3 regions of the Nonomuraea sp. GTA35 genome follow, and region 3 is predicted to be linked to each of the others. Evidence: predicted binding sites of a transcription regulator. Region 3 holds the regulator's gene; each other region holds the start of a gene.
The links. The regulator HrcA, encoded in region 3, represses chaperone genes, less so after heat shock. The targets are predictions, from matches to a motif close to TTGGCACTCTCNNNNNGAGAGTGCCAA.
Positions count from the first base shown of each region.

Region 1: a site for HrcA is predicted at 4,086-4,112, ahead of groL (chaperonin GroEL). Genes of this name have one in related genera too.
Region 2: a site for HrcA is predicted at 4,306-4,332, ahead of groES (co-chaperone GroES). Genes of this name have one in related genera too.

Region 1 is NZ_JBGNUV010000015.1:32,269-39,500, reverse strand. Features, by position in the region: gene ACBJ32_RS46190 (HelD family protein) at 1-1,240, shown strand, start outside; gene ACBJ32_RS46185 (YbhB/YbcL family Raf kinase inhibitor-like protein) at 1,305-1,835, shown strand; gene ACBJ32_RS46180 (hypothetical protein) at 1,873-2,199, opposite strand; gene groL (chaperonin GroEL) at 2,349-3,977, opposite strand; gene ACBJ32_RS46170 (cold-shock protein) at 4,306-4,506, opposite strand; gene ACBJ32_RS46165 (MoaD/ThiS family protein) at 4,750-5,025, opposite strand; gene thrC (threonine synthase) at 5,050-6,285, opposite strand; SAM riboswitch class I at 6,299-6,440, opposite strand; gene ACBJ32_RS46155 (RNA polymerase sigma factor) at 6,520-7,074, opposite strand; gene ACBJ32_RS46150 (trehalose-6-phosphate synthase) at 7,106-7,232, shown strand, end outside.
Region 2 is NZ_JBGNUV010000019.1:133,355-140,586, reverse strand. Features, by position in the region: gene ACBJ32_RS52040 (LuxR C-terminal-related transcriptional regulator) at 1-78, shown strand, start outside; gene ACBJ32_RS52035 (DUF5319 domain-containing protein) at 118-495, shown strand; gene ACBJ32_RS52030 (hypothetical protein) at 456-608, opposite strand; gene ACBJ32_RS52025 (sigma-70 family RNA polymerase sigma factor) at 605-1,240, opposite strand; gene ACBJ32_RS52020 (hypothetical protein) at 1,503-2,099, opposite strand; gene groL (chaperonin GroEL) at 2,213-3,832, opposite strand; gene groES (co-chaperone GroES) at 3,905-4,219, opposite strand; gene ACBJ32_RS52005 (methyltransferase domain-containing protein) at 4,554-5,735, shown strand; gene ACBJ32_RS52000 (hypothetical protein) at 5,932-7,232, shown strand, end outside.
Region 3 is NZ_JBGNUV010000005.1:327,034-334,265, reverse strand. Features, by position in the region: gene ACBJ32_RS24800 (styrene monooxygenase/indole monooxygenase family protein) at 1-887, opposite strand, end outside; gene hemW (radical SAM family heme chaperone HemW) at 982-2,202, shown strand; gene ACBJ32_RS24790 (DUF4870 domain-containing protein) at 2,199-3,143, opposite strand; gene ACBJ32_RS24785 (DUF3097 domain-containing protein) at 3,140-3,949, opposite strand; gene ACBJ32_RS24780 (hypothetical protein) at 3,967-4,500, opposite strand; gene hrcA (heat-inducible transcriptional repressor HrcA) at 4,963-5,976, shown strand; gene dnaJ (molecular chaperone DnaJ) at 5,988-7,127, shown strand; gene ACBJ32_RS24765 (16S rRNA (uracil(1498)-N(3))-methyltransferase) at 7,124-7,232, shown strand, end outside.

The DNA of each region.
Region 1 (7,232 bases), on a different contig from region 3:
CGACCAGACCACGGTGGCGGGCCTGCTCGGCGAGCACTCGGCGCCCGAGGACCCGCTCGTCGCGGCCGTGAAGGGCGACGCCAGGATGGCGGCGGTGCTCGAACGCGCCCTCTGGATGCACATCGTGAAACCGTCGGAAGGCGTGGTGTTCACCAAGGGCGCCTACCGCTACCGGGTGGCCGACTACGAGGTGCGCGAGATCGTGGCCTCCCTGCGCGGCACCACCCGCTACAACCCCGGCCGGGCCGCGCTGGCGCAGCGCCTGGCCCACATGGTGCTGGTCAGGATGGAGCAGCGCGGCGAGTCGCCCGACGACCGGGTGCAGGACGCGGTGGCCAGGTCGAAGCCGGTCAAGCAGCTCGTGGACGCGGTGTGGCCCAAGCTGACGCCCGAGCAGGTGCTGTACCGGCTGCTGTCGGACCCCGAGTTCCTCGCCAAGGCCGCCAAGGGCGATCTGTCGGCCGAGGAGCAGGAGACGCTGGTCTGGCGCAAGCCGTACCGGAGCTGGAAGTCCGCGAAGTGGTCGGCGGCGGACGCCGCGCTCCTCGACGAGCTGCGCGACCTCATGGAGCGCACGCCCTCGCTCGGCCACCTCGTCGTGGACGAGGCCCAGGACCTGTCCGAGATGCAGCTCAGGGCGCTGGGCCGGCGCTGCCGCAACGGCTCGGCCACCGTGCTCGGCGACCTCGCTCAAGGCACCACGCCGTGGTCGACCAGCTCGTGGGAGTCGGTGCTCGAGCACCTCGGGCAGCGCGAGGGCGAGGTGACGGAGCTGACGCTCGGCTTCCGCGTGCCCCGCGAGGTCCTCGACTACGCCGCCCGCCTGCTCCCCTCCATCGCCCCCGACCTGGCCGCCCCGCGCTCGCTGCGCCCCGGCGCCGGCTCGCTCACCGTCCGGCAGGGACTCGCGGTGGCGCAGGCCGCCGAGGAGGCGCTCGCCAAGGAGGGCTCCATCGGCGTCATCGTGCCCGACGCGCTGGTCGGGGAGGTCTCCGCGGCGCTGGCGAGCCTGCCGCACGCCGTGCTCGACCCCGACTCCGCCGAGGAGCACCGCCTCCTGATCGTCCCGGCCACGCTGGCCAAGGGTCTGGAGTACGACCACGTCATCGTCGTCGAGCCGGCGGACATCGTCTCGGCCGAGCCGCGCGGGCTGGCCCGGCTGTACGTCGTGCTGACCCGAGCCGTGACCTCCCTGACGGTCCTGCACGAGAAGGCTCTGCCGGCACAGCTCGTGGCATGACGGACGCGGGCACGGCCGCTTCTAGGATGGTCGAGCAAGCAGCTACTCACTCCAGGAGGATGCCGTGCCCGCACCCCTTCCCCACGAGTTCCTGCCGCCGGTGCCCGCGCTCGCGGTCGAGAGCGACGACATCCAGGACGGCCGGACGCTCGCAGATCTCCACGTGTTCAACGACTGGGGCATGAGCGGCCAGAACCAGTCCCCCCACCTACGCTGGTCCGGCGCCCCCGAGGGCACCCGCGGCTACGCCGTCACCTGCTACGACCCCGACGCCCCCACGGGCAGCGGCTTCTGGCACTGGGTCCTGTTCGACCTGCCTGCCTCGGTGACGGAGCTGCCCGCGGGCGCGGGCACGGCCCCCGACTTCAAGGGCCTGCCTGACGGCGCGGTCCACGCCCGCAACGACTACGGCACCAAGGCGTACGGCGGCGCGGCCCCGCCCCCCGGAGACCCGCACCGCTACGTGTTCACGGTGCATGCGCTGGGCGTGGACAAGCTCGGCGTGGACAGCGACGCCAGCCCGGCCGTGGTGGGCTTCAACATCACCGCCAACACCTTGGCCCGGGGCCACGTCACCGCCCTCTACGGCGTCTGAGCCGCTCGTCGCCGGGTGCCTGACCGGCACCCGGGCCTCAGCCCTCCGGTGCGGGCGCCGGGCAGCCCATGAGCCGTGGCAGCACGTCGCTGACGATCGGGATGCGGAGATCGGGCTCGGACGTGCAGAGGGGGAACCACAGCTCGCGCGGGAGCACGACGTCGCGCATCGGCTCGCCGATGAGGCGCACCTGGGGCCCCTCGTCATCGGCGTACACGTGCAACCAGGCCTTCGTGTCGGCCTCGACCTCCCCGGCCGCCATGATGCCCGCGTCGTCGCCGGCGTGCGCGGGAGCGGCCACGGTGGTGGCGGCGGCCATGGTCAGGGCGGTGATACCGAGAATTCTCCTGCTGCGGAAATGCACTGTTTGCTCCTTCGGTCGAGGTGTAAACGCCACCACCTTCCCTCACTCCAGGTAACTGATCAATTGTGAAACGTAATAGCACCTAAACAAAACAAGAGCGACCCGGGAAAAACCCGGGCCGCTCTTCGTCCGCGCGGCGAGAAAAAGACCTAGAAGTCCATGTCGCCGCCGCCGCCCGGCATGGCCGGGGCGGCGGGGGTCTTCTCGGGCTTCTCGGCGATGACGGCCTCGGTCGTCAGGAAGAGCGCCGCGATGGAGGCGGCGTTCTGCAGCGCCGAGCGCGTCACCTTGGCCGGGTCGATGATGCCCGACTCGAACATGTTGACGTACTCGCCGGTGGCCGCGTTCAGGCCCTCACCCGGGGTGAGGTTGCGCACCTTCTCGACCACGACGCCGCCCTCGAGACCGGCGTTGACCGCGATCTGCTTGAGCGGCTCCTCCAGCGCCTTCTTGACGATGGCGGCACCGGTGGCCTCGTCGCCGTTCAGCTCCAGCTTGTCGAACGCCTTCGCGCCGGCCTGCAGCAGCGCCACGCCACCGCCGGGCACGATGCCCTCCTCGACGGCCGCCTTGGCGTTGCGCACGGCGTCCTCGATGCGGTGCTTGCGCTCCTTCAGCTCGACCTCGGTCGCCGCACCGGCCTTGATCACGGCCACGCCGCCGGCCAGCTTGGCCAGCCGCTCCTGCAGCTTCTCGCGGTCGTAGTCGGAGTCGGTGCGCTCGATCTCGGCGCGGATCTCGTTGACCCGGCCGGAGATCTGCTCGGCGTCACCGGCGCCGTCGACGATCGTGGTCTCGTCCTTGGTCACGACCACCTTGCGGGCACGGCCCAGCAGGTCGAGGGTGGCGGTCTCGAGCTTGAGGCCGACCTCCTCGGCGATGACCTGGCCACCGGTCAGGATCGCGATGTCGTTCAGCATCGCCTTGCGGCGGTCGCCGAAGCCCGGCGCCTTGACGGCGACGGAGCGGAACAGGCCGCGGATCTTGTTCACGACCAGGGTCGCCAGGGCCTCGCCCTCGACGTCCTCGGCGATGATCAGCAGCGGCTTGCCCGACTGCACGACCTTGTCGAGCAGCGGCAGCAGGTCCTTATTGGCCGAGACCTTGCTGTTGACGATCAGGATGTACGGGTCCTCGAGCACGGCCTCCATGCGGTCCGAGTCGGTGACGAAGTACATCGACGTCATGCCCTTGTCGAAGCGCATACCCTCGGTGAGCTCGAGCTCCAGGCCGAAGGTGTTGCTCTCCTCGACGGTGATGACGCCTTCCTTGCCGACCTTGTCCATCGCCTCGGCGATGAGCGAGCCGATCTCGGCGTCGGCGGCGGAGATGGAGGCGGTGGAGGCGATCTGCTCCTTGGTCTCCACGTCCTTGGCCAGCTTGGAGAGCTCCTCGCTGACGCGCTCGACGGCGGCCTCGATGCCCTTCTTCAGGGCCATCGGGTTGGCGCCGGCGGCGACGTTGCGCAGGCCCTCACGCACCAGCGCCTGGGCGAGCACGGTGGCGGTCGTGGTGCCGTCGCCGGCGACGTCGTCGGTCTTCTTCGCGACTTCCTTGACCAGCTCGGCGCCGATCTTCTCCCAAGGGTCCTCGAGCTCGATCTCCTTGGCGATGGACACACCGTCGTTGGTGATCGTGGGAGCGCCCCACTTCTTCTCCAGCACGACGTTGCGGCCCTTGGGGCCGAGGGTCACCTTGACGGCGTCGGCGAGCTGGTTCATACCGCGCTCGAGACCGCGCCGGGCGTCCTCGTCAAACGCGATCATCTTGGCTGCCATAAGGCTAGACCTCCCAGATGCAGGGTGGCTTGTCGTGGACCGAGCCGACGCCCGCGACGGCATGGGTCAGCATCTCCGTTCGGCAGACCCCGTCGTCCCGATCCAGTGTTGGCACTCTGCTGCACAGAGTGCCAACGAACTGTTTAGCACTCTACCCTGCCGAGTGCAAGCGAACGCCACCCCGCCCGGCATTCCCGCCCAGGTCAGTCAGTCGGTACGGCGAGCCGCGCGGAGCGGCTCGCCGCACGCGAGTCGGCGAATGAGAGGTGACGGCTCGCGCGGACTGCGTTGCCGCGCGATCCCGCCTGGTGCATACCAGCTTGGACGTTCAGACCGCTCGGACGGACTCCGCCTGCGGCCCCTTCTGGCCCTGCGTGATCTCGAACTCGACACGCTGCCCCTGTTCGAGAGAGCGGTACCCGTCCATCATGATCGCTGAGTAATGGACGAATACATCTTTACCACCGTCTACCGCGATGAAGCCGTAGCCCTTGTCCGCGTTGAACCACTTGACGGTGCCCTGCGCCACTTCCGACTCCTCTTACTGGTCTCCCAGATCTCGCCCATTCCTCCGCGGGACCTGTAATCGTATGACTTAACGGAAAAGCAGCCAGACGATCGCCCTCGACCATACCTGTGGCAAGGGGTTTGGCAACAGAGTCAATCCGCAAACTGCCTATTTCTTCGCAGTAGGGGTCGTTCAACGTTGAATTGGCCGGGAAAAGGAGAAGGCGCCCACTAGGGGCGCCTTCAAGAGGGTGGTCTGCGGGGCTCAGCCGCCGGCAACCGCCGGGATGATGGAGATCTGAGTGCCGTCAGGGGCGGGAGTGTCGAGCCCCTCGGCGAAACGGACGTCCTCTTCCCCAACGTAAACGTTGACGAAACGGCGAATCTTGCCCGATTCATCCAGAATTCTCGCGCCGATCCCCGGGTAGTCGGAGTCGAGCTTGGCGAGCACGTCACGAAGAGTCGCGCCCTCGCCACTGACCTCCGCGCTCCCCCCGGTGTACGTGCGCAGAATGGTGGGAATCCGCACAGAAACGCTCATGGTTCTAATCGCCTTTCCTGGTTGTCAGACAGTCGCGCGGAACGCGTCGAGAGAGGGCCTGATCACGGCGGTGGGCTCGACGGCCTCACCGGTGAGCACGTCGAGCGTCTTGAGCCCGTCGCCGGTGTTGAGCACCACGGTCTCGGCCTCCGGGTCGAGCCGCCCGCTCTCGGCGAGCTTCTTCAGCACGCCGACGGTGACCCCGCCGGCGGTCTCGGCGAAGATGCCCTCGGTCGAGGCCAGCAGCTTCATCGCGGCCACGATCTCTGCGTCCGTGACGTCCTCGACGGCGCCTCCGGTGCGCCGGGCGATGTCCAGCACGTACGGCCCGTCGGCGGGGTTGCCGATGGCCAGCGACTTGGCGATGGTGTCGGGCTTGACCGGCTGCACGACGTCGTGCCCGGCCTTGTAGGCCGTGGACACGGGCGAGCACCCGGCGGCCTGCGCCCCGAAGACCTTGTACGGGGTGTCCTCCACCAGGCCCAGCTTCACCAGCTCCTTGAAGCCCTTGTCGATCTTCGTGAGCTGGGAGCCGGAGGCGATGGGGATGATGATCTGCTCGGGCAGCCGCCAGCCGAGCTGCTCGGCGATCTCGTACGCGAGCGTCTTGGAGCCCTCGGCGTAGTAGGGCCGCAGGTTCACGTTGACGAAGCCCCACTTGTCGCCCATGGGGTCGCCGATCAGCTCCGAGCAGAACCGGTTGACCTCGTCGTACGTGCCGTCGATGCCGATCAGCCGCCCGCCGAACACGCGAGCCATGGCGATCTTGGCCTTCTCGAGGTTGGCCGGGATGAACACGCACGCGTCGAGCCCGGCCCGCGCGGCGGCGGCGGTGACGGCGCCGGCGAGATTGCCCGTGGAGGAGCAGGAAAGCGTGTGGAAGCCGAAGTTGCGGGCCGCCTCGACGGCCATGGCCACCACCCGGTCCTTGAAGGAGTGGGTGGGGTTGCCCGAGTCGTCCTTCACGTAAAGGGACTTGATGCCGAGCGCGCGACCCAGGTTTCCGGCCTTGACCAATTTCGTCCAGCCGGGGTTCATATTGGGCTTACTGGCCACGTCCGCGGGGACGGGCAGCAGCGAGCGGTAACGCCAGATGTTCGCGGGACCCGATTCGATCTCCGCGCGGGTCACGTCACCGAAGTCGTAGGCCGCCTCCAGCGGCCCGAAACACTCCTGGCACGCGAAGCTCGGGCCCAGCGGGTAACGGGCGCCGCACTCGCGGCAGGACAGAGCGGCGGCAGGACCAAAGTCAAGCGACATGAAGCGAGGCCTTCCCTCATCTTCGCCCGCGGCCACCTTGACCGCGAACCGGAATTGGCACCTTGTCCCGGTCGGCCTCGCCAGGTCGCGAGTCGAAAGCCGGGAGGGTTGCCGGGGCTTCGCAGGGCCGGTCCCTCCACCCCTCTGGATGAGCAATATGCAGTTGTTGAACTGGACTCTACCCGCTTAAGTGGCCGAAATTACCACCCGTCTCAAGATGTGAGACAAGCAGTCTCAGCGATAGTCCTCGCCCAGCACGCCCTGCACGTATTTGCGGGCCTGATGGATCCGGGACTTCGCCGTGCCCAGCGGGATGTTGAGCTGCTCGGCCACCTCGTTGTAGTCGAGCTGGACGATATCGCGCAGCACCAGCGCCTGCGCCAGGTCGGGCTTGTCGGCCTCCAGCGCCTCCATCGCGTCGAGCAGGTCGAGCCGCGACCCCGCGATCACGCTGACCCGCCGCGCGTCGGGCTTCTGCATGGGCAGCTCGTCGGAGGTCTGCTCGGCCGCCCTGCGCTTCAGCGACCGGTACGTGGTGCGCGCGCAGTTGGCCGTCACGATGTGCAGCCACGTGCTGAACCTGGCCCGCCCCTCGAACCGCCCGATGTTGCGCGCCACCGCCAGCAACGTATCCTGCGAGGCCTCCTCCGCGTCCTGGTGATAGGGGAGGATCCGGGCGCAGTGTCGCATCACATCCGGCTCAATCCGCGCGAGGAGCTCGCCAAGTGCGCGATGATCTCCCGCAGCAGCGGAGCGGGCGAGTTCCTCGGTTAGCTCATCAAGCGCCATAGCTGGGATCCTATGATCGAAGGGAGCCGAGATGAACAGCGTCCTGCTGGCCTCCAACAGAGGGCCTGTCTCCTTCACCGTCTCCGACGACGGCGAGCTGACGATGCGACGCGGCGGCGGCGGCCTCGTCTCGGGGTTGTCGGGCGTGGCCAAGGACG
Region 2 (7,232 bases), on a different contig from region 3:
GACGCCATGACCGAGCTGGGGGCTCAATCCCGCTTTCACGCGGGCGTCGAGGCGGCCAGACGCGGATGGCTGAGGTAAACCCCACCGCGCGGGCCGCTTCGGTCATATGGTGGGAAGGTGCTGGAAGACGTCCCCCGCGATCCGTTCGCGGACGACCCGAACGACCCGTCCTCGGCGATGGGCGCGCTCGACGACGCCGAGCCACTCACCGCCGCCGAGCGCGACGAGGCCATCACCGACCTCGCCGACGTCGAGGTCTTCCGCTCCCTGCTCGAACCGCAGGGGGTGCTGGGGCTCGTGCTCGACTGCCCTGAATGCGGCGAGCAGCACTTCTTCGACTGGGAGCTGCTGCGCGGCAACCTCAAACAGATGATCGAGAAAGGCCAGCCGCAGGTGCACGAGCCGGCCTTCCACCCCGACCCCGCCGACTACGTCAGCTGGGACTACGCCCGCGGCTACGTCGACGGTGTCATCGACACGGAGGAGCGCCGCTGATCGACGTCATCGAGCAGCGCGGCGAGCAGGCGCGCCGCGGGATCGCCTGAATCGGGCAGCTCTCCACGACCGAGCGCGTCGAGCAGCGCATCGGTCTCCTCCTCAGGCGTCAAGCCGACTCCAGCTCGGCCATCTGCCTCAATCTCGCCAGCGCCCGATGCTGGGCGACACGGACCGCACCCGGTGACATACCGAGTACATTACCGGTCTCCTCGGCCGACAACCCCGACACCACCCGCAACAGCAGCAACTCCCGCTGGTTGTCGGGCAGCCTGGCCAGCAGCCGCCGGGCGTACTCCACCTCGATGTAGCGGACCACCGTCTCTTCCGGCCCGGGACCGTCGTCGGGCCCGTCGGGCAGATCCTGGGTCGGCACGGCGGAGCGCACCGAGCTCCGCAGCGCGTCGGCCACCTTGTGCGAGGCGATCCCGAACACGAAGGACGCGAATGGCCGCCCCATGTCCCGGTACCGCGGCAGCGCGGACAACACCGCGATGCACACCTCCTGGGCGACGTCATCGGCAATGTGATATTGCCCTGAAACCCTGCCCAGCCTGGCGCGGCAATACCGCACCACCATCGGACGCAACTCACCGAGCAGGGATTCGATCGCACTGCGATCTCCCTGCACGGCGAGGCTCGTCAGTTCCCTAAGGTCGGAGTCATCCGTCCGTGCCGGAAGTCTCGACGCGAGCCTTACCCCAATTTTGGCGTCGGCGACGCTTCCCTCGCTCACGATAGGCATGATGCCCGCACTGATCCTGCCTGTCGTCATAGCGAACGGCTACGGATTGGTCACATTGAAGCGACGATAACGGGAAGTAATCAGCCGACCACACTAAGCCTTTATAGTGACATAATGTTTCAGGCGATAACCCGGAATGCGCGACATTTGTCAGACCGCAGACGCTTATCGCACACTTCCGGTTTACTCCAATAAGTCACCTTTTCTCCCCACTTCCCCCCATCCCGCCCGGCCGCGGGACCTGCCACCTCCGGCACCCGGATCATTCGTCCCGGACGTCCAGCAGTTCGAGGTACCCCCGCACCGCCTCCCAGAGGTGATGTTCCGGATATCGCCGAAGCCCCCGGTGCTCCCGCCGCCACTGCCGGTCCCAGTACGCCCCGTGCACCGCCCTCAGGTGCTCCAGAGCCGCCTCCAGCTCCTCCGCCACCCCGGCGACCCGCTCCTGCCCCCGGGGAGCCTCAGCGCTGTACAGCGCCCCGAGCCGCCGCTCCCGCAGCGCCTCCAGCACGCCCCCGTCGATCCCGTCCAGCGACCAGAAGCGCACCGGCCGGTGAATGCGGTGGTTGGCGACCGGCTCCCGGGACGACCGCCACCAGTAGGCGATGCCGCCCTGATCCAGCCGCAGGAAGTCGACCAGCCAGGCCGTGCCCGGCGGGTGCGTGCCCCAGGCGACCTCCTCCGGCGGCAGGTTCAGCACGAAGGCGACCTCGATCTCGTCGAGCGGGTCGGCCCCCTCCGTCAGAGCGCCGAACACGTGCGCCTCGCGCAGGAACGGCTCCTCCGCCGGCAGCCGCCTGGTCTGCTCGCACGCCTCGGCCAGCATCCTCAGCCGCTCCACCGCCCGCGCGTACCGCATGCTCCCCAGCGTAGGCCCGCCCTTCCCCGCGCACTCCGGCACCCGGGCCCCGGAAAGCCGTTACGGCCCGCACCCCCTTCGGGGTACGGGCCGTAACGGAACGGAAGGCGCGGTCAGTGGCCGTGGCCGTGACCGTGACCCTGGCCGGCGGCCGGGGCCTCCTCCTCGGGCTTGTCCACCACGAGCGCCTCGGTGGTGAGCAGCATGCCCGCGATCGAAGCGGCGTTCTGCACGGCCGAGCGCGTGACCTTGACCGGGTCGATGACGCCCTGGTCGAGCAGGTTCACGTACTCGCCGGTGGCGGCGTTGAGACCGTGACCGGCCTCCAGCTCGGCCACCTTGTGCGTCACCACGTAGCCCTCGAGACCGGCGTTCTCGGCGATCCAGCGGGCCGGCTCGACCAGCGCGCGGCGGACGATGCCGACGCCGGTGGCCTCGTCGCCCGTGAGGCCGAGGTCGTCGAGGTCCTTCGAGATGTGGATGAGCGCGGAGCCACCGCCGGAGACGATGCCCTCCTCGATCGCGGCGCGCGTCGCGGAGATCGCGTCCTCGAGGCGGTGCTTCTTCTCCTTCAGCTCCACCTCGGTGGCGGCGCCGACACGCAGCACGCACACACCGCCGGCGAGCTTGGCCAGCCGCTCCTGCAGCTTCTCGCGGTCCCAGTCGGAGTCGGACTGCTCGATGGCAATCTTGATCTCCTTGACGCGGTCCTCGATGGCCTGCGCGTCACCGGCGCCGTCGACGATGGTCGTGGCGTCCTTGGTGACGACGACGCGGCGGGCCGTGCCGAGCACCTCGAGACCGACGTGCTCCAGCTTGAGGCCGACCTCCTCGCTGACGACCTGGCCGCCGGTGAGGATGGCCATGTCCTGCAGCATCGCCTTGCGGCGGTCGCCGAAGCCCGGGGCCTTGACGGCCACGGAGGTGAAGGTGCCGCGGATCTTGTTGGTGACCAGGACGGCCAGGGCCTCGCCCTCGACGTCCTCGGCGACCACGAGCAGCGGCTTCTTCGTCTGGGCGATCTTCTCCAGCAGCGGCAGGAAGTCCGCGATGGAGGAGATCTTGCCCTGGGTGAGCAGGATGTAGGCGTCCTCGAGGACGGACTCCATCCGCTCGGGGTCGGTCACCATGTAGGCCGACAGGTAACCCTTGTCGAACTGCATGCCCTCGGTGAACTCGAGCTCCATGCCCATGGCGTTGGACTCTTCGACGGTGAGCACACCGTCCTTGCCCACCTTGTCGAACGCCTCGGCGATCAGGCCGCCGATCTGGGCGTCCTGCGCGGAGATCGTCGCGACGTTGGCGATCTCCTTCTTGTCGCCGACCTCGCGGGCGCTGGCCAGCAGCTTGTCGCTGACGGCCTTGGCGGCCTTGTCGATGCCGCGCTTGAGCGACAGCGGCGAGGCGCCGGCCGCCACGTTGCGCAGGCCCTCGCGGACCATGGCCTGGGCCAGGACGGTCGCGGTGGTGGTGCCGTCGCCCGCGATGTCGTTGGTCTTGGTGGCAACTTCCTTGGCGAGCTGGGCGCCGAGGTTCTCGTAGCGCTCCTCCAGCTCGATCTCACGAGCGATGGTCACACCGTCGTTCGTGATCGTCGGCGCACCGAACTTCTTGTCGATGACGACATTGCGGCCACGCGGGCCGAGGGTAACCTTCACGGCGTCCGCGAGGGCGTTCACGCCGCGCTCGAGCGCGCGGCGGGCGGCCTCGTCGAACTCCAGGATCTTCGCCATTGCTGAAAGTCCTCTCCTGGCGTCGAAAGCCCCGGCCGCCCTCCAGAGCGCCCGGGGCTCGACACAACCGGCCTACTTCTCGATGATCGCGAGAACGTCGCGGGCGGAGAGCACGAGGTACTCCTCGCCGCCGTACTTGACCTCGGTGCCGCCGTACTTGCTGTAGAGGACGATGTCGCCCTCGGAGACGTCGAGCGGAATCCGCTTGTCGCCGTCCTCGTCCCAGTTGCCCGGGCCCACCGCGAGGACCTTGCCCTCCTGCGGCTTCTCCTTGGCGGTGTCAGGGATGACCAGGCCGGAAGCGGTGGTCTGCTCGGCCTCAAGCGGCTGGACCACGATGCGGTCGCCGAGCGGCTTAACGGGAACCTTGGTGGCGGTCGTCACGATCGGACCTCCCCTTCAGATTTGAATGATCTAGAAGAGGCGACCAGCGGGGCCTGCCGTCGCGGGTGTCAGACCTGCCTCGTCGCACGTTGGCACTCTCAAGGGGAGAGTGCCAACAGGAAACATATGCAAGAGGGGCTTGACAGTCAACACGAACGCGTCTGCTGAGAGCGATCAGACCCGCTTCGCGGGCATGCCGGGCCGCTCCAGTCTCCCACGTGCGCGAACGTCCCGGCCGCCACCGCGCCGCGACCACGCCGCCATCACGCCGCCACCACGCCGTGCCCGCGCCGCCCGCAGGCGTGTCCGCTCCGGCGTGGCGCTAACGTCTGGTGACGTGGACCTCGACGCCTTCACCGAGTTGCTGACCCCGCGCGGCAGGCGCGCGCTGGCGGAGGCCGAGGAACTGGCGGGCGCCGACCCGGTGGTCGCCGCCACCACGTTGCGCAGGACGTACGACGCGGCGCTCACCTCCGCGGCGCTCACCCAGGCCGGGCTCAGGGAGCGGGCCAGGGCCAAGTTCGGCGCGGACGCCGGGCGGATGTTCTTCACGCCGCACGGCCTGGAGCAGTCCACGAGGGCGGAGGCCGCCGAGCACCGCGCCCGCCGCCTGCTCGCCCTGCACGGCGGGCGGGCGCCCCGGGTCGTGGACGCCTGCTGCGGCGTCGGCGGCGACCTGCTCGCGCTGACCCGCGCCGGCTGCACCGTGGCCGCCGTGGACACCGACCCGCTGACCGTCGCGGTGGCCAGGGCCAACGCCGAGGCGTTCGGGCTGGCAGGCCGGGCGACGGTGACCGTGGCCGACGCGGCGGACGTCCGGCCCGAGGACCACGACGTGCTGTTCGCCGACCCGGCCAGGCGGACGGGCCGGGGCCGGACGTTCGACCCCATGGCCTACTCGCCGCCCTGGCCCGTGGTGCTCGGCCTGATCTCCCGGGCACGCCTGGCCTGCCTCAAGGTCGCCCCCGGCATCCCGTACGAGTTCATCCCCGAGGGCGCCGAGGCCGAGTGGATCTCGTACAAGGGCGAGGTCAAGGAGGCCACCCTGTGGACCGGGGCCCAGGACGGCGGGGGCAGGCGGGCGACCCTGCTGCCAGGCGGCCACACGCTGTCCGCCACCGGCGTGCGGGCCCCCGTCGGCGCGCCGGGCCGCTTCGTCTACGAGCCCGACGGCGCGGCCGTCCGCGCGCACCTGGTCGGCGAGGTGGCCGAGCTGGTCGGCGGCAGGCTGCTCGACCCGATGATCGCCTACGTCACGTCCGACGAGCCGGTGGACACCCCGTGGGCCGCCGCCTACGAAGTCGACGACATTCTTCCTTTTTCCCTGAAAAAGCTCCGCGCCGCCCTCCGCGACCGACAAATCGGCAATGTCACCATCAAAAAGCGCGGCTCCGCCGTGGACATCGAGCGCCTACGCACGGATTTGCGCCTCAAGGGCGACAAATCCCTGGTGATCATGCTTACCAGAATTGCCGACAAACCCTCGGTAATCCTGTGCAAGCCCTCCCCACCTGCCTGAATCACCGAACCTGGGCATCCGTGCGTTAATCGCGATCTTTCAATTCACCCCTGACGGACCTTGATCGAAAGGCTAAGGTGGGCGGGCGAGGAGTTCTCCGCCCCATTGCGGTTGACCGCGCTCTCACCCTTCATCGATAAAACCGGACCTATCCCACCGCTGCGCGGCAGACCGTCGGCGAGCGAAGGAGCTTTCGGTGGACCATTCCAACCACGCCGCCCTTCTCCCAAACGGCTACGACGCCGTCCCCAAGAGGATGCGAGACCTGCTCGCGCGTGCCGCCCAGGACCATGTCTACGAGCAACGCACCCAGGGCGCCGTGCTCGACGAGATCCGCCAGCGGCTCGAAGGCATGGAGTGGCTGCTGCGCGAGGTGCGCGAGCGCGAGCTGGGCGGCCTCAGCGGCGCGCTGGAGACGGTCAGCGGGCGGCTCGACGAGATCTCCGCCAAGCCCCCGATGTGGGCGGAGGGCCTGGCGCAGCACGTGGAGGCCGTGCGCGACCACGTCGACGCCGTGGGCGAGAAGGTCGGTCACGTCGACGCCCGGGTCACCCCGGTGGCGGAGCTGCCGAGCCTGTGGGCCGACGTGGGCACGGTGGGCGAGAGCGTGGACGAGGCGCTCAAGCGCCTGCAGTCGGTGCTCGACACCACCGACGGCATCACCAAGGGCATGTCCGACTTCGCGGCCCTGCTGGCCGGCCTCAACTCCAGCATGGAGGCCGCCGCCAGCCGCTTCACCCGGCTCGACAAGTCGATGGCCGAGCTGGCCACCCGCACCGACCGGGTCGAGGACGTCGTCAACGACCTGTCCGAGAGCGTCACCGAGCGCCTGGCCGGCACCGCCGAGCAGCTCGCGGCCAAGGTGGAGGCCGCGGAGCAGCGCACCAGCGCCCGCCTCGACGAGACCGACCAGCGCCTGACCGCCCGGCTCGGCGACACCGACCAGCGGCTCACCGCCCGGCTGGACGAGACCGACGAGCGGCTGAGCGCCCGCCTGGACGACACGGACCGGCGGCTCGGCACCCGGCTCGACGAGACCGACCAGCGGCTCGCCACGGCACTCCTGGAGGCCGACGAGCGCCTCGTCAGCCGGCTCAAGGAGGCCGACGAAGCGCTCACCGGCCGCCTGGCCGGGGTCGAGCAGCGCCTGACCACCCGGCTCGACGAGGCCGACCAGCACCTCGCCGTGCAGCTCGGCGAGAGCGAGCAGCGCCTGACGGCCCGGCTCAGCGGCGTGGACGCCCGCCTCGACAGGGCCGAGGGCAAGCTCACCGGCCTCGACTCCCGGCTCACCGGGTTCGACAGCCGGCTGGAGTCCGCCGACGAGTGCCTGGCCGACATCGACACCAGGATCGACGGCCTCGACGGCCGCATGAGCGGCGTGGACAAGCGGCTCGTCTCCATGGACGGCCAGCTCGGCGCGGTCGACAAGCGGCTGGGCACCCTCGACGGCCACCTGGGCCGCCACGACGACCGGTTCGACGCGCTCGACGTACG
Region 3 (7,232 bases):
ATCCAGGCGTCGCCGATGGCCAGCGCGATGCGGCCGCTCGGCAGCTCGGCCACCGGCCGGCGTACCGTGGGCGTGACCGCGCCCCGCAGCAGGTCGTCCGGACCGAGCAGCTCGAACGCCGCCGGATCCGCCCCCTCGGCCAGGCGCGGCGCGTGCTCGCGCAGCAGCCCGAGCAGCGTGGCGGCGACCTCGTCCCCGGGCACGCGGGTGATCGGCTCCAGCGGGCCTCCGGGGATCGCCTCGACGAGGACGGCCGAGACGACGCCCTCGCGGGTCAGCATCGGAGCTCGCAGGATCTCGCCCGCGCCGCCGGAGATGTTGTACGAGAACACGGCCTCGAGGTCGAGTCCCCGATACAGCCCGGCGGCCAGCAGCCGCTGCGGCCTGTCGTACGGGGAGAGCGCGGCGTCGCGCGGGAACAGCTCGGTCACCGAGCGCCTGCCCGCCGCCACCACCATCAGCTCGTGCCGCTCCGACCAGCGATCCACCAGCGCCGCGTCCGGAGCGGAGCCGGACACGACGAGCTCGCCGCCGCGCCCGGCGTAGTCGTCCATGAACGCGGGCAGCAGCAGCCGCAGGTCCACCGCGTGGAACGGCTCGGCGGTGCCGGCCGTGAACTCCAGCGGCGGCTCCCCCTTGATCGACAGCATGGCCCTGTTCATGAGGCAGGCGGGGTCCCGGTAGTGCTCGCTGCCCAGCTCCCGCTCCCGTGCCCGCGTGTGCCCCATGCGGACCACCGTGGCCGGTAACCGCCCCTTGCGCAGGGTGTCGGCGTCACTCTCGCAGTAGAGCGTCGTCCCGACGCCGAGCTGCTGCAGCCGCAGAGCGAGGGTGAGCCCCGAGATCCCCGCCCCGACGATGCCGATGCCCGTGCCCGTGCCTGCCATGATGGTCCCCTCTCGTGACTGGTAGAGCTTCAGCGCAACGCGCCGGGCCTGTAGCCGGATCGGAGCACTCCCGGGAGCCGGGCAAACTGGAGGCGTGCCATCCACCCTGCCTGACGGCGATCCCGCGCCCACCTCGGGCGAGCTGCCCGACAGCGCCCTGCGCGGCCTCGGCGAGCGCCCGTTCGGCTTCTACGTGCACGTGCCGTTCTGCGTGACGCGCTGCGGCTACTGCGACTTCAACACCTACACCGCCGCCGAGCTGGGGCCCGGCGCCTCCCACCGCGACTACGCCGACACGGTGGTGGAGGAGATCCGCCTCGCGCGCCGCGTCCTGGGCGAGGCCGACCTGCCGGTGGAGACGGTGTTCTTCGGGGGTGGGACGCCCACGCTGCTGCCGCCGGAAGACCTGGCCAGGATCCTGGCCGCGATCGGCTCCGAGTTCGGGCTGCGGCCGGGGGCCGAGGTCACCACGGAGGCCAACCCCGAGTCCGTCGACCCCTCCTACCTGGAGAAACTGCGTCACGGCGGCTTCAACAGGGTCAGCTTCGGCATGCAGAGCGCGCGCGAGCACGTGCTGCGGGTGCTCGACCGCCGGCACACGCCCGGCCGGGCCGCGGCGGCCGTACGCGAGGCCAGGCAGGCCGGGTTCGACCACGTCAACCTCGACCTGATCTACAGCACGCCGGGCGAGACCGACGACGACTGGCGGGCCTCCCTGTCCGCGGCGATCGAGGCGGGGCCGGACCACGTGTCGGCGTACTCGCTGATCGTCGAGGAGGGCACCAGGCTGGCGGCCCGCATCCGGCGCGGCGAGCTGCCCATGCCCGACGACGACGTGGCCGCCGACCGCTACCTGATCGCCGACGAGCTGCTGGCGGAGGCCGGGTTCCGCTGGTACGAGGTGTCCAACTGGGCCCTCTCCGACGAGGCCCGCTGCCGGCACAATCTGCTCTACTGGACCGGCGGCGACTGGTGGGCGGCCGGCCCCGGCGCCCACAGCCACGTCGGCGGCACCCGCTGGTGGAACGTCAAGCATCCCGCCGCCTACGCCCAGCGGCTGGCCGCCGGCGCCTCGCCCGCCCACGCCCGCGAGGTGCTCGCCCAGGACGACCGCGACGCCGAGCGGCTGATGCTGGAGCTCCGGCTGGACTCCGGCTACCCGCTGGCCGACGTGGCGCCGGCCGCGCGCACCACCGTGGCCGGCGCGCTGGCCCGCGGGCTGCTGGAGCCGGAGGCGTTCAAGCGGGGGCGGCTGGTGCTGACCCTGCGGGGGCGGCTGCTGGCGGACGCACTCGTCCGGGATCTCCTGGTCTAGGTGATCATCCGGATGGAGAACGGGTAGCGGTAGCGCTCGCCCTTGTTGGTGGCCATCGCCGCCTGGATGTGGAAGATCAGTGACAGGATCCAGATGACCGGCAGCAGCGCGATGCCGATGAACACGATCGTCAGGATGCCCGAGACGAGGTAGCCGATGAACATCGTGATCTGGAAGTTGAGCGCTTCCGCCGCCTGGTCCCTGACGTACGGGGACTCGTCCTTCTTCATCAGGTAGATGATCAGCGGGCCGATCCACGAGACCAGCAGGCCCAGGAGATGGGACAGCATGGCCATCTGGGTGTCGTCGGTCCCGGGGCGGGGGCCGAACCTGCCCGGAATGTACGGCTCGCCCCGGCCAGGGGCGTAGCCGTAGCCGGGTGGTTGGTTCGGCGGCGGGGCATAACCCCCGGGCGGCGCGTAACCACCAGGCGGCGCGTGCCCCCCAGGAGGGGCGTAACCACCAGGCGGGGCGTGCCCCCCAGGAGCGGCGTAACCACCAGGAGGGGGATAGCCGCCAGGAGGGGGATGGCCACCGGGCGGCGGGTAGCCACCGGGCGGCGGGTAGCCACCGGGCGGCCCGGAGTCCGGGGCGGAGCCGGGCTGCTGCCCGTACGGGGCCTGCCGGCCGAAGTCCGGCGCCGAGCCGGGCTGCTGCCCGTAGGGAGCCTGCGGCCCGGAGAAGGGGCCCTGAGCCCCTGAGGAAGGGCCCTGCGGACCGGAGGAGGGACCCTGCGGCCCGTAACCCGGCTGCGAGGCGGGCTGCTGTTCGTAACCCGGCTGTCGGGGAGCGGGCTGCCCGCCGTGGCCCGGCTGTGAGGCGGGCTGCCCGCCGGCAGCCGGGTACCGGGGGCCGGAGCCCTGGGCCGGCGGAAGGTCCGCGGGGGTGACCTTGCGCGTGGCGTCGTCGTCGGGCGGCGGCTGGGTCGGGTCCTGGCTCATGGTGCCTCCGTAACGAAGTCGATCAGTTCCTCGACCCGGCCGAGCAGCTCCGGCTCCAGGTCCGTGTACGTCGAGACGGCGCCGAGAATCCGCCGCCACGCCTGCGCCGGCTCCATCCGCCAGCCGAGCGCGGCGATGACGCCTTCCTTCCACGGCACTCCACGCGGCACCTCGGGCCAGGCGGGGATGCGCAGCACGGACGGCTTGACCGCCTGCCAGATGTCGATGTACGGATGCCCCACCACGAGCACGTCCGGCGAGGTGATCTCGGCGGCGATCCTGCTCTCCTTGGAGCCGGGCACCAGGTGGTCGACCAGCACGCCCAGCCGGCGCCCCGGCTCGGGGCCGAACTCCGCCACGATGGCCGGCAGGTCGTCCACGCCCTCCAGGTACTCGACCACGACCCCCTCGACCCGCAGGTCATGACCCCAGATCTTCTCCACGAGGGCGGCGTCGTGCACGCCCTCCACGTAGATCCGGCTCTGCCTGGCGACCCTGGCGCGCAGCCCCTCCACCGCGATCGAGCCCGACGCGCTGCGCCTGGCCCCGGCCGCGGGGGCCGCCGCCGGCCGGACCAGGGTCACGGGCTTGCCCTCCAGCAGGAAGGCGGCCGGCGCGAGCGGGAACAGGCGTCGCCTGCCGAACCGGTCCTCCAGCGTGACGGCCTCCTTGTCGCAGGCCACCACGGCGCCGCAGAAGCCGCTGTCGGCGTCCTCGACGACGAGGTCCAGCTCGGCGGGCACTTTCGGGATCTTCCCCTTGCCCGGCCGCCGCCAATTTCCCGCCAGCACATCGCCCTCGTACACACGGGGACCGTAGCAAATCACCCGCTGACCGCAAGGCGCTTGCGGGCACCGCTGCGCCGGACCAGGACGGTGATGGTGCCGCCGATCGCGACGAGCAGCCCGGCTCCCGGGATCAGGAACAGGGCGGCGAGCCCGCCGGTGATGCCGCCCACGGCGGAGAAGGTGTCGCGGCCCACGCCGTACCGGACGGCGGCCTGCTCCTGGTTGGTGCAGGTGAGCTGGTAGTCGCCCTTGGCCGGCGCGTTGATCACGAGGAACTGCTCCCACACGGCGCCCCCCGCCGTGACCTTCTGGGAGCCCGGGGTCCTGGCGAGCCTGGCCTGCCCGGGGCCGCCGGTGATGGAGCAGTCGTAGCTGACCGGGGTGTCGCTGGCGATGTACACGCCGGGCTTGCGGGCCGGGTCGATCGGCACCGTGACGCTCTCCCCGGACGCGAACGTCCTGGTCGGGGCGAGATCCGACACGCTGCTGACGACGCCGCCGGTGAACATGAGCGCCCCGGCCACCCCGCACGCCAGGAACACGCCCCAGACCACCGCGAGCCACCACAAGCTGGGCTTTATGGCTTTGGAGTCGATTCGTGGCGGAAATTGGGCTTGTTGGCCGTATTGTCCGTACTGAGGTGGCGGGCCGAACTGGGTGGCCTCACCGTACTGCGGCGGGACCGGCCCGGGCTGCGGCTGTCCGGACGGCGGCTGCCAGTACGGAGGTGGCGGCGCCTGGCCGGAACCCGGCTGTGACCCCGGCTGCGACCCCGGCTGCGGGCCGTACTGGTCAGGACGCTGTGGCTGACCGTGGTAAGGACCCTGCCCGGGCGGGGGGCCGTACGACGGGGGCCGGGAATCGTCGGTCATAGGGGCAAGTGTGAGGCCTGTCGCTTCCAAGAAGCTAGAAGCAGGATGTGGGACGCGGTGTTATCGCACCTTGTGGGCGAGAGCCGTACACTTGGCACTCGGGAACACAGAGTGCTAGACCTCGCGTTCCTGATATGGACAGAGGCAGGAGGTGAGCACGTGCTCGACGATCGGAAACTGGCGGTGCTCCGCGCCATTGTCGAAGACTACGTGTCCACCAACGAACCGGTGGGCTCCAAGGCGCTTGCCGAGCGCCACAACCTGAAGGTCTCCCCGGCGACGGTCAGGAACGACATGGCCGCGCTGGAGGAGGAGGGCTACATCACCCAGCCGCACACCAGCGCGGGCCGCGTGCCGACGGACAAGGGCTACCGCCTGTTCGTCGACCGGCTCTCCCAGGTCAAGCCGCTCTCGGGAGCCGAGCGCAGGGCGATCGAGACCTTCCTGGCCGGCGCGGTCGACCTCGACGACGTGGTGACCCGCACGGTCCGGCTGCTCGCGCAGCTGACCAGGCAGGTGGCGGTCGTGCAGTATCCGACGCTGAACCGTTCGACCGTCCGGCACGTCGAGCTGGTCCCGCTGAACGACCGGCGGGTCATGTTCGTGCTGATCACCAACACCGGTCGCGTCGAGCAGCGCGTGGTCGAGCTGCCCGAGGCGATCGACGACACGCGGATCGCGCACCTGCGCGCCGTGCTCAACGCCTGCCTCGACGGCTGCGGCCTGAGCAGCGTGCCCGAGCTGGTCGCCGACCTGCCCGAGCGGCTGGCTCCGGAAGACCGGCCCGCCGCGGCGACGATCCTGTCGGTGCTGCTGGAGACGCTGGTCGAGCGGCACGACGAGAAGATCGTGTTCGCCGGCGCGGCCAACCTCGCCGGCGCCGACTTCGCCACCGGCCTGCGTGACGTGCTGGAGGCGCTGGAGGAGCAGGTCGTGCTCATGCGGCTGCTCGGCGAGACGACCAACGACACCCCGTCCGCGCTCACCGTGCGCATCGGCTCGGAAAACCCGTACCTGCGGGGGACATCCATCGTCGCGACCGGATACGGTTCTGGCGACAACCAACTGGCCCGGCTCGGTGTGCTGGGGCCCACCAGGATGGACTATCCCGTGACGATGGGCGCCGTACGCGCGGTGGCACGCTACGTCAGCCAGATCCTGGCTGCATCATAAGAGGTCGATAAGTGGCAAACAGCGACTACTACGCCACCCTCGGGGTGCGCCGTGACGCAAGTCAGGATGAGATCAAGAAGGCCTACCGCCGACTCGCCCGCGAGCTGCACCCCGACGTGAACCCCGATCCTGAGACCCAGGAGCGGTTCAAGGAGATCACGCAGGCCTACGAGGTGCTGTCCGACCCGAACAAGCGCCAGATGTACGACCTGGGTGGCGACCCGTTCGGTGGCGCGGGAGCGGCGGCGGGCGCCGGCGGCTTCGGCGCGGGCTTCCCGTTCAGCGACATCATGGACGCCTTCTTCGGCACCGCGACCGGCGCCAGGGGGCCGCGTTCGCGTGCCCGCAGGGGCCGCAACGCCACCATCCGGGTGGAGCTCGACCTGCGCGAGACCGCGTTCGGCACCACCCGCGAGCTGGTCGTCGACACAGCCGTGCTGTGCGAGGTGTGCCACGGGGCCGGCGCCGCACCGGGCACCCACCCCGACACCTGCGACATGTGCAACGGGCGCGGCGAGATCTCCCAGGTCACCCGCTCGTTCCTGGGCCAGGTCATGACCTCGCGCCCGTGCCCGCAGTGCGGGGGCTTCGGCACGATCATCCGCCACCCCTGCCAGGAGTGCTCCGGCGACGGCCGCGTACGCACCCGCCGCACGATCAAGGTCCGCATCCCGGCGGGCGTCGAGGACGGCACCCACATCCAGCTCGCCGGCGAGGGCGAGGTCGGCCCCGGCGGCGGCCCGCCCGGAGACCTGTTCCTGGAGATCGTCGAGCGCAACCACGAGATCTTCGAGCGGCGCGGTGACGACCTCCACTGCACCGTCCAGATCCCGATGACGGCCGCCGCGCTCGGCACCATCCTCACGGTCGAGACGCTCGACGGCGCCGAAGAGGTGGACGTCCGTCCCGGCACGCAGTCCGGGCAGGTCATCACCATGTACGGCCGCGGCGTGCAGCGGCTCAACGAGTCCGGCAGGGGCGACCTGCTGATCCACGTCAACGTCGAGACCCCGTCCCGCCTCGACACCGCGCAGGAGGAGCTGCTGCGCGAGCTGGCCAAGCAGCGGGGCGAGGAGCGGCCGCCGGGCAAGTTCGCGCCGGGGCAGCAGGGCTTCTTCTCCCGGCTGCGCGACGCCTTCAACGGCCGGTGACGGTCCCGGTCTTCCTCGCTCAGGGTCTCGACGGCCCTGAGCTGACCCTCGGCGGGCCCGAGGGGCGGCACGCGGCCTCCGTGCGCCGCCTGCGGCCCGGCGAGC